3 regions of the Yersinia entomophaga genome follow, and region 1 is predicted to be linked to each of the others. Evidence: predicted binding sites of a transcription regulator. Region 1 holds the regulator's gene; each other region holds the start of a gene.

Region 1 (3,288 bases):
TATCGGCAATCGTCTGCCAAGGTTGAGCGGTAGATGAAAATTTTATATCGCATAAACTTGATATAAGCAGAGAGATGTTTTCTGGCATGATGACGGCCTATTGGAAATAGTCAGTCTGAGGACTTAATTCCTTATTTCTATTAAGGATTTAGTCACCTGCGTAGTCCCTGATGACTCTTTTTTGAAACAATGGCTTAGCAATCAGCCTGTTAATAAAATCAGATGAGTCAGCCTCAGCAAAAAGGCGCTTTCCACAAGCACGATGAAAAATGTGTTATATTGTGGAGCAGCAGGCTCCACAACTAACGTAACTAATTGAATTCAAAGGTATAAATTTCATATGGCAACTGTAGGCATTTTCTTTGGCAGCGACACAGGCAATACCGAAAACATTGCCAAGATGATCCAAAAGCTACTGGGCAAAGACGTTGCAGAGGTTCACGACATTGCCAAAAGCAGCAAAGAAGATTTAGAGCAATTCGATATTTTGCTGATCGGGATCCCAACCTGGTACTACGGCGAAGCACAGTGTGATTGGGATGATTTCTTCCCAACGCTGGAAGAGATCGATTTCAATGGCAAGCTGGTTGCCCTGTTTGGCTGTGGCGATCAGGAAGACTATGCGGAATATTTCTGTGATGCCATGGGCACAGTACGTGACATCATCGAACCGCGTGGCGCAGCCATTGTCGGTCATTGGCCAACCGCAGGCTACCATTTCGAAGCGTCAAAAGGTCTGGCGGATGACGATCACTTTATCGGCTTGGCTATCGATGAAGACCGTCAACCAGAGCTGACCAACGAACGCGTTGAAGCTTGGGTAAAACAAATCAGCGAAGAACTGAGTCTGTCAGATATCGTGGGTTAATCTGCCTAACATGCCCTGAATTGCCTGGTTTGCGATCAGGGCATGGTTCTCCATTCTGGTGCGTAAATGTGCGGCAAAAACCCCACAAAAATAGATGATAATAAGGCGTTAACGAAACTAAACAGTTTTAAATTTGTAAGTTCCGTCGCCATCACTGTACACTAGGGCTATCTGTTCTCCCCGTTCATCAATACGCTGCATGATTAATCTTGCAAAGTGTGCAATTATATCTTTGTTAATAACCTACGGTTTTCATTTTGAGCTACCGGTTCTATAATGAGACGCAATTATATTTTTGTGCCTACCGATGTCATAGGCTGAACAGCCTCAATTTGAATAACAAAGTAACAGGACTGAATCCGCATGACTGACAACAACAGAGCATTAAAGAACGCTGGCCTTAAGGTAACGCTTCCGCGCCTGAAGATTTTGGAAGTGCTGCAAAAGCCAGATTGCCATCACGTCAGTGCGGAAGATCTTTATAAAAAGCTGATCGATATGGGTGAAGAGATTGGTCTGGCCACGGTTTACCGCGTACTTAACCAGTTTGACGACGCCGGTATTGTCACCCGCCATAATTTCGAAGGTGGCAAGTCTGTCTTTGAACTGACCCAACAGCATCATCACGATCACCTGATTTGCCTGGATTGTGGCAAAGTGATCGAGTTCAGCGATGAATCCATTGAAGTCCGCCAACGTGAAATCGCAACTCAGCACGGTATCAAGCTGACGAATCACAGCCTGTATTTATACGGTCACTGTGAAGGCGGCGATTGCCGTGAAGATGAGACTTTGCACGACAAAAAATAAGATCTGATTCATCAGATCCGAGTATCAGACCACCCTTCTCTAAGTCGTAAAATACACTTGGAAAATGCGTGGTCTTTTTTTTACTCCTCATAAATCTATTTTCCTTCTCCGCCTATTGTTATTTAGCGTTCAAATAAACAGATTAAATTTCAATTATTTTGGGCCTAAGTCATCTTTATCTAAAATAAGGCTCAGCGACTAAAAACGTTCGCAAATAATTACACTAAATAACAGGCAAAAAAAAACCCCGGGGGCACCGGGGAAATTACCATCAACTCAACTTAAACAGGAGATAACTAGACACAGCTTAATAACACTCAGTTTAACAACAGGTTAATTTGGCCCCAATTGCTCAGGGCCGATACTACAACTAGACGGATAATTACAAAGTTGCGCTAACGACTTCAGCACGACTGTTGCGCTTACCGTCCGGACTGGCAGAACGAATCATCACTTCGCCACTGACCTTCGGCTGGTTTTTGATATCGTATTTCTGCCATTGCTGACCACCGTCAACGGAGTATTCTATGGTCAGCCCCGGCAGGCTAACGTTAGCCTCCAATAAGCCGCCCTGAACACGCGCTCCCGGCACTGGCAGGCGATACGAGATACCGGCCTTATCCAGTTTTGCCAACTCGCGCTGACCCATAATATTGGCAAAACGCTGCCAATCGGCACTTAACGCCTGAGTATCCACATGATGGGTTTCTCCACCTTTGTACTCGCGGCCCGCTTTATAATCCTGCTCCCAAGGTGCGCGATGCCAAGCACGTTCTGCCAACGGCAGCGCTCGTGGGAACATCATGTATTCCATTTGATCGTCCGTACGTACAGTTTCATTCCACGACTGACCTGAAATACCGTGAACACCCGGCCAAGGCTTATCACTCTTGGCGCTGAAATGGTTACCATCGCGGTCAACGGAAGTTTCAGCGTTCTGCGGCATGTTATTTGGCGCAAAACTGAATACCTTAGCTTCATCGGTAAAACGAGTTGCCCAGTAATAGCCCCGCTCACGCGGGTTCACTTCATAAGGCATATCGAAGTAAACATAGTCTGGGTTAGAAGCGATGACTTCATAGCCTTTATTCGCCCAATCGTTCACCGAATCGGCTCCGCCCCAATACAGGGTATCCCAGAAGTTCACACCTACGCGTTTGGTAGCGAAAGCTTTGGCATCTTTGGCGTTTTTCAAACCATCCTGCCAGGCCTGCATTTTCTCAATACCGTGCGCATTAACCAACTTGCTCACTTCTATCGCAAAGTGGCTAGCGAGGTGTTCCACGTCCTCAATTTTTCCTTGCTTAACCATGTCCTGACAAACCTGAGACTTCGCCCAAGGTTTATCTTCGATGCTCTGATCGATAATGCCCTTGCCCGGCTCAATCTTGCCGTTTTTATCCTGGAAACCCGCGCCCAAACGGATATTTTTCGCCTCATCTCCGCCAAAGTGCCAGGTTTGCAGCGGCATACCCGCTTCTTTATGCATCTGAGCCATTTCGCCAATCACTTTATCCACAAAGCGTTTGGAAGAATCCAGGCAGGGATTCAGGTAGCTTTTACGCTCATAGAACTGAACTGAAGTCGTATTGGAATCATCCGTCGGGTCC
Region 2 (3,288 bases), 1.4 Mb from region 1:
AGGTTCACCCCCGGGCTCCAGTTGCTCCCTGCTTTGCTGTGATGATCGTAGCGCACAGCCGGCGTCAACATGGTCGTTTCCGTCAGTTCGATATTATCTTCCACAAACAGAGAAGCAATGTGCGCCGATGTGCGCGTATTGCGCCCGGAATCCTTCAAACCGCCTACGCTACCGCCTTCGGTCGTGGTTTGAGTATTGGAGGCTGGATCATGCATTTTCTGATCGTTCCACTCCGCCCCAATGGTCACGACCTGATTTACGCCCCACTCGAACGGCAGATTAACTTCGCTGTGCGCAACGTAATTATCCAGGGTGATGGTATTAAAACCGCGGTTTGAGAAAATACCTTCGGTACCGCCGGCCAAACCTTCACTGATCCGCGAATTTCGGGTTTCTTCATATTGAAGATAAGACGTAGTGCTAACGCCGCTATCCCAGAATCCGCGGTGGGTTGCCGAGACATTCTCACGATACATGCGGTTAGTTTCAGCACCGTACAGGCTGCGCACAATGGCGTTACTGTTGGTATTTTGCGTATCACCAGCGTAAATATTTCCCTGACGGCTATAGCCTGCCTGGAATTCCAGAGACTGACCGGGACTGAAATCCCAGCGCAATAAGCCATTGATATCTTTATTACGTACGCCTTCACGTCCGGCAGGTAAAGTCCCGACCTGATTACCCGTGCGCAATGACTCATGACCGGCGTTGATATCCCACTCATCGGCATCGGTTTTATTGTATCTGCCGTATAAACGGAAGCTGAGCGTATCGCTTAGTGGCCCCATCAGGCTAAAGTCAGTGCGACGGGTCGCCCCTTCCTTACTGTGCTGCGGCACATTCATATAAGCATTCCAGCTACCTTGTAGCTGCTTGTTCGGCTGCTTAGTGATGATATTCACCACGCCACCGGCGGCACCATTGCCATAGCGAGCCGCCGCAGGACCACGCAACACCTCGATTTTTTCTACCATATTGGCGGGAACCCAATTGGTATCACCGCGAGTATCACGCTCGCCGCGCCAGCCGTAACGTACCGCATTGCGACTGGAAACAGGGATGCCGTCGATCATAATCAGGGTGTTTTCCGGCCCCATACCGCGAATATCGATCTGACGGTTATTGCCGCGCTGACCACTGGCGGAATTGCCAGAAAGATTCACTCCCGGCATAGTTCGGATGATTTCGGATAAATCATTGGCCGGCGGCCGTTTGCGTATATCTTCCGCGGTGATAACCGAAGCGCCTAGCGCCTGTCGTACCTGCTGCTCTGCAGTTACCACCAAAGTGTCGCCACTGGCTAGCGCATTGGTTTTTTTCGATGTAGATGTAGCAGTGGCTTCCGGTTGTTCGGTTGACGTGGTATCCGTACCGGTTTTGATATTATTTTGAGCTTGCGCCCACAACGGTGTGGAGAGACACAGGCCGATCATGGCCGCCAGGTAGCGCCGCTGCCATTTGACATTCATCATTATAAAAATTTCCCTAGTGCTGGCGCCCGCAACACATCGCGGCGGAGAGAGTCCCCGACGACTGATTAACGAGCCAACAAAAACAAACAAGATTGATAATTATTTTCATTACCCATTCGGCGCGCTAATTGTTACATTGCGCTACAGGAAAAAGGTTTGTGAAAACGGCAAAGCTCTTTGCCGCAGCGTCAATGTCATCGGGTAAAAAGTATGGAGACAATGCTCAAGGGGGGCTCATCTTGTCTGCGATGAAAAAAAATAGTATGCGCAAGGTTTCGGCTTCTTCTAAACCCATCTATCCCGAGCAAATTGTGCAACAATCCAATTTGGTCGCCAGCGACTATCGTCTAAGCGGAGGGAAATCCTCTGTCACTGACCCGGTGCTATTTGGTGATTTCCAGGTACTGCGCCTCAACCCCCATTTAATTCTGCATACGGCGAATGTCACTAATCTTTACGACATCAAAACGCAGAACTGTCTGGCGCCCTCACTCAAACTGGCTATCGTGGTGAGCGGCAGCGCGAATATATCCTTTGGTGGCAAACCATTAGAGCTACATGAGAAAGGGCCTTCCTCTCTGATTTCTCTCGTTGAGAACACCTTATTTACCCGGCATGGAAAGAAAAATGGTCATGAACGCACTTTAACGCTGACCTTTGACCGCGAATGGCTATATGGGGATTTGCTGCCGCAGGAAGGAGGATGGGAGAAACTGTACGACTTCACTCAGCAACATCTGGCAATTCATTTATGGCAACCATCTGTCCAGGCGATTTCCATCGCCCAGCAAATAGCAAGTGCGCCCCCCTACCGCACGCCACTGGAGCGGTTACGATGTGAAAGCCAGTGTATCGGTCTGATTATCGAGGCATTCAGCTCACTGGAACAATCAAGCCAACAGCAAAACAAAATATCTCTGCGTGGCTTGAATCGGATTCAACAGTTACGTGACTGGCTGGAAAGCGGCGAAGCCGACCAACTTTCACTGCAAGAACTGGCTCAGTCAATTAATATGAGTCCCAGCACGCTGCAACGCCGTTTCCGAGAGAATTATAACGTGACGGTATTTGAGTATTTGCGCCATTGCCGATTGAAGCGCGCCATGCTGGCCTTAAAAAAAGAAGGAGTCAGTATCGATCAAGCCGCTGCCATTGCCGGATATACCAGCTCCGCAAATTTTGCGACCGCACTGCGTCGCACGTTTAATATCACTCCGAGGCAAATTCGTGAAGGTTTTTATCCTTAATTAATATAATACAGTTAATTAATCGTCATACGTAATAGTCATTATATAAAATCAAATCCACTTACCTTATAAATTCAAATTTACAATTCAATGCTAATTTTGAAACCCTAGGCCGTGCTTATAACATTATTTATATTATAAAAGCGTTCTCATCAAATAAGGAGTGAATATGAAATTAACTATAACATTTTCAACTTTATTATTTACAACATTAGCATTGAATATTTCCCATGGACGAGAAGCTCAACCTAGATGGCAATCAAATAAAGAAAGCTGGTCCAATTTTCAGTCACGCCATTGTAAATGGGAACGCGGAGTTCCTTGTAAAACCGTCCCGAAAGATCAGGGGAAAGCACCGCCCAAAACCGACGAAGAAATCGCGTTTGAAATCAGTCTCGGCGTATTAAGTATGGGCCCAACCCCGCAGCCCAGAGGGTTTAAAGTCACCTTTGGTGCCAAGCCCGGAGCGACTACGGCAGCAAAACCCAGAGTCAGTATCGCTAGGCCAGGCTCACAAATCGGAGTCAATCCAGAGCGAACCCCGCTATTACCCGCCGCATCGAAGCCTA
Region 3 (3,288 bases), 1.9 Mb from region 1:
AAGCAAACCGCCGCCTAAGGCGCTGCTGGCAATCTCAAAATAGCTGCCATTGAACAGAATAATAGCCACCAGTGCGCCAGTATAAGCACCGGAGTTAAAACCAATAATATCAGGGCTACCCAAAGGGTTGCGGATCATCGATTGGAACAAAGCGCCGCTGATGCCTAGCGCTGCTCCGAAAATTAGCGCCATAACCGCTCGCGGTAGCCGCCACTGAATGACGATGGTATTGATATAACCGTTGGCCTGACCAAACAGAGCGCTAACCACCTGATTGGTCGAGAGTTTTAGCGTGCCGAAAGTTAACGCTAGCGCGCCCAATATCAGGCAGGCCAGCAGCAACAGGGCGCAGGTCAACAAACTGCGTGGACGCACGCGCAGATTTATCCGGCCGTCACTGTGGCCAATAATCCAAGGTTGAGTGATTGATTTCACAGGGCGGTCATCCTTGCGTTACGGCGTACTAATCCTATTAACAGCGGCGCGCCGATAAAGGCGGTAACGATGGAAACTCGCAGCTCACCAGGAACCAGAAAACGGCCGACAATATCGGAGAACAGCAGCAAGATAGGCGTCATCACCAGCGTAAAAGGCAGAATCCAGCATTGATTGGGGCCGACCAACCAACGGGCGATATGCGGCACCATCAGGCCAACAAAGGCGATAGGGCCGACGGCTGCGGTAGCTGCGCCGCACAGCAGAGTTACGGCAACGACTGACCAGAATTGAGTACGGCCAATATGCGCACCTAAAGCTGCCGCCAGATCTTCTCCCATATGCATGGCGTTCAACGGACGCGCCAGCAATAGACTGATTAAGGTGCCGACTACGATCGGCAACGTGACTGCGGTAACCACTGACATATTGCGAATATCCAGCGAGCCTGCTTGCCAGAATCGGACGCTGTCGTAAACCGTGGGGTGAGTCAGAGAGATGCCGGAGGAAATTCCGGTGAGAACCGCGCCAATAGCGACGCCAGATAAAGTCAGGCGCAACGGATTCACACCGCCGGCTCCCAAGGTTCCGACCCAATAAACCAATAGCGTGGTAAGCATTGCACCGACAAACGCAAAAATCATATAGCCGCTGATGGCGTTAGCCCCAAAAACGGTAATGCCGATAATAACGGCAAAACTGGCTCCGGCATTGACGCCGAGAATACCAGGATCGGCCAGCGGGTTGCGAGTCAGTGCCTGAATAATTGCGCCCGAAAGCCCCAAAGCCGCTCCGGCCAATACGCCAATCAACGTGCGAGGTAAACGGGATTCCAAAATCAGGGTACTGTCTTGCCCACTGTGTTCCCCCAGCAAGCTGCGCCATACCACGTCTAGAGGAATGGCTTTGGCACCGAACATCAGGCTACAGGCCATGATAATCAGCAGTAGAGTGAGGCAAAGAAATAAACCGAATACACGACGACGGTCGTTAGAGAAGCGGCCCGATTGGCTAGCCGCAACGGGTATGTTGAGTGTCTTATCAAGGGACATAACGATTCTTCTTTAATAAAATGATTATTGTTATCGTTTTGATTATCATTATTATTTGTTTGCGCTATGTTAGCACGAGTCATTATTGGATTACATCAGCAAAATTCTGCGAGTATCCGCGTGACAATACACTTTTTTCGGTCAATAGGGCCATGTCCGGCAGCATTTCTGTCGACATTAATGGATTAGATAATCATGGCAAAGTCACCCATTCTTCTGGATTTCAGCCTGTTAAAGAACAATGCAAATTTTCGGGCGGTATTTATTGCTCGCCTGATCTCAGTATTAGGCTTGGGGATGCTTACCGTTGCGGTGCCGGTACAAATCCAGGCGATGACCGGATCCACCCTGCAGGTAGGGTTAGCCGTCACGTTAGATGGCTTGGGCATGTTTATTGGTCTGCTGTTGGGCGGTGTATTGGCCGATCGTCTCGATCGACGTCGTTTGATTTTATTCGCTCGTTTTACCTGCGGTTTGGGTTTTGTTGGTCTGAGTATAAACGCTTTTGCCGCCACGCCTTCACTGTGGGTGCTGTACGTGCTGGCAACTTGGGACGGTTTTTTCGGCGCTTTGGGCATGACGGCGTTAATGGCGGCTACGCCATCGCTGGTTGGACGTGAAAATCTGGCGGCGGCGGGCGGTTTGAGTATGCTGACCGTGCGTTTGGGGTCAATTCTTTCACCGGCTATTGGCGGTCTGATTATTGTTTACGGCGGAGTGGGTTGGAACTACGGTATTGCGGCTACGGGTACGATGCTGACGCTGCTGCCGCTGTTGCGTTTACCGCAGATGAAACCGACGGTGACGCAGCATGAACACCCGCTGCGTGCTTTGGCCAGCGGTATTTCCTTCGTATTGAGCAATAAAGTGGTTGGCTCGGTCGTGTTGTTGGGGACATTGGTAAGCATGGTCGGAGCGATTCGCGTGCTGTTCCCTGCGCTGGCTGAAAATACTTATCACGTTGGTGCCTCGCAGATTGGGATTATGTATTCGGTAGTGCCGTTAGGGGCGACTATCGGAGCCTTTACTAGCGGTTGGGTCGCGGAGGTTCGCCGTCCCGGTTTGGTGTTGATGTATGCGTCTATAGCGGCATTTTTATCTATCGCAACGCTGGGTTTGACTAATAATTTCTATCTGGCATTACCGGGGCTGCTGTTGTATGGCTATCTGGGTTCGATCAGCGGATTGCTGCAATATACTTTGGTTCAAAGTCATACACCGGACGCATTACTGGGGCGAGTTAATAGTCTGTGGAATGTGCAGTTTGTTACCGGTGAGTCTTTGGGCGCATTGGGATTAGGTTTGCTGGCGCGTTTGATGACACCGGCTTTAGCTGCGTTGTCCTATGGGGTCGCTGCTGCGGGTTTAGGGGCGGTTATTGCGGTTTGCGTCCAGCCTTTGCGTCAGGCTTCGATGGGGAGTGCTGAGCAAGAGGACGTGAAGATGAGTGTAGAGGAAACGAAAGAGAATTAATTTTTGTTTGCTTACCTTGTGATAGCGGCCGCGGGGCGGGGGCAAGGGGTTGGTATTCGATTGGTGAATATCTCACCTCAACAGCCTCAATCGAGTTAAGGCTCGTAAGCGCGAGCCTTAACAATCCGCGCCTCCGCACGTATCGCCTGCCCACTAAGTGGGTTCCCTCACTCATCGTCTCAGCCGCTCAAATGTGCTCTGAAAAATCAAACTCAAGGTCAAAAGCCCTATCAAAAACGAAAGGCAAATTGTGATTCGTAAGAACACTGGTTTTGCACTCAACAGGCGCAATCAGGAAGTGGGCCGAGCAGGGATGAGGCCAAGAGTG

Evidence for each region. The regulator Fur, encoded in region 1, represses iron uptake genes when iron is present. The targets are predictions, from matches to a motif close to ATAATAATGAGAACNACTATCAA.
Region 2: a site for Fur is predicted at 1,559-1,581, ahead of PL78_RS14160 (TonB-dependent siderophore receptor). Genes of this name have one in related genera too.
Region 3: a site for Fur is predicted at 1,508-1,530, ahead of fepD (Fe(3+)-siderophore ABC transporter permease). Genes of this name have one in related genera too.

What each region holds. Positions count from the first base shown of each region.
Region 1 is NZ_CP010029.1:261,237-264,524, reverse strand. It holds gene fldA (flavodoxin FldA) at 341-868, shown strand; gene fur (ferric iron uptake transcriptional regulator) at 1,232-1,678, shown strand; gene PL78_RS01305 (beta-N-acetylhexosaminidase) at 2,061-3,288, opposite strand, start outside.
Region 2 is NZ_CP010029.1:3,131,350-3,134,637, reverse strand. It holds gene PL78_RS14160 (TonB-dependent siderophore receptor) at 1-1,469, opposite strand, end outside; gene PL78_RS14155 (helix-turn-helix domain-containing protein) at 1,712-2,719, shown strand; gene PL78_RS14150 (hypothetical protein) at 2,889-3,288, shown strand, end outside.
Region 3 is NZ_CP010029.1:2,126,032-2,129,319, reverse strand. It holds gene fepG (iron-enterobactin ABC transporter permease) at 1-435, opposite strand, end outside; gene fepD (Fe(3+)-siderophore ABC transporter permease) at 432-1,487, opposite strand; gene entS (enterobactin transporter EntS) at 1,683-2,960, shown strand.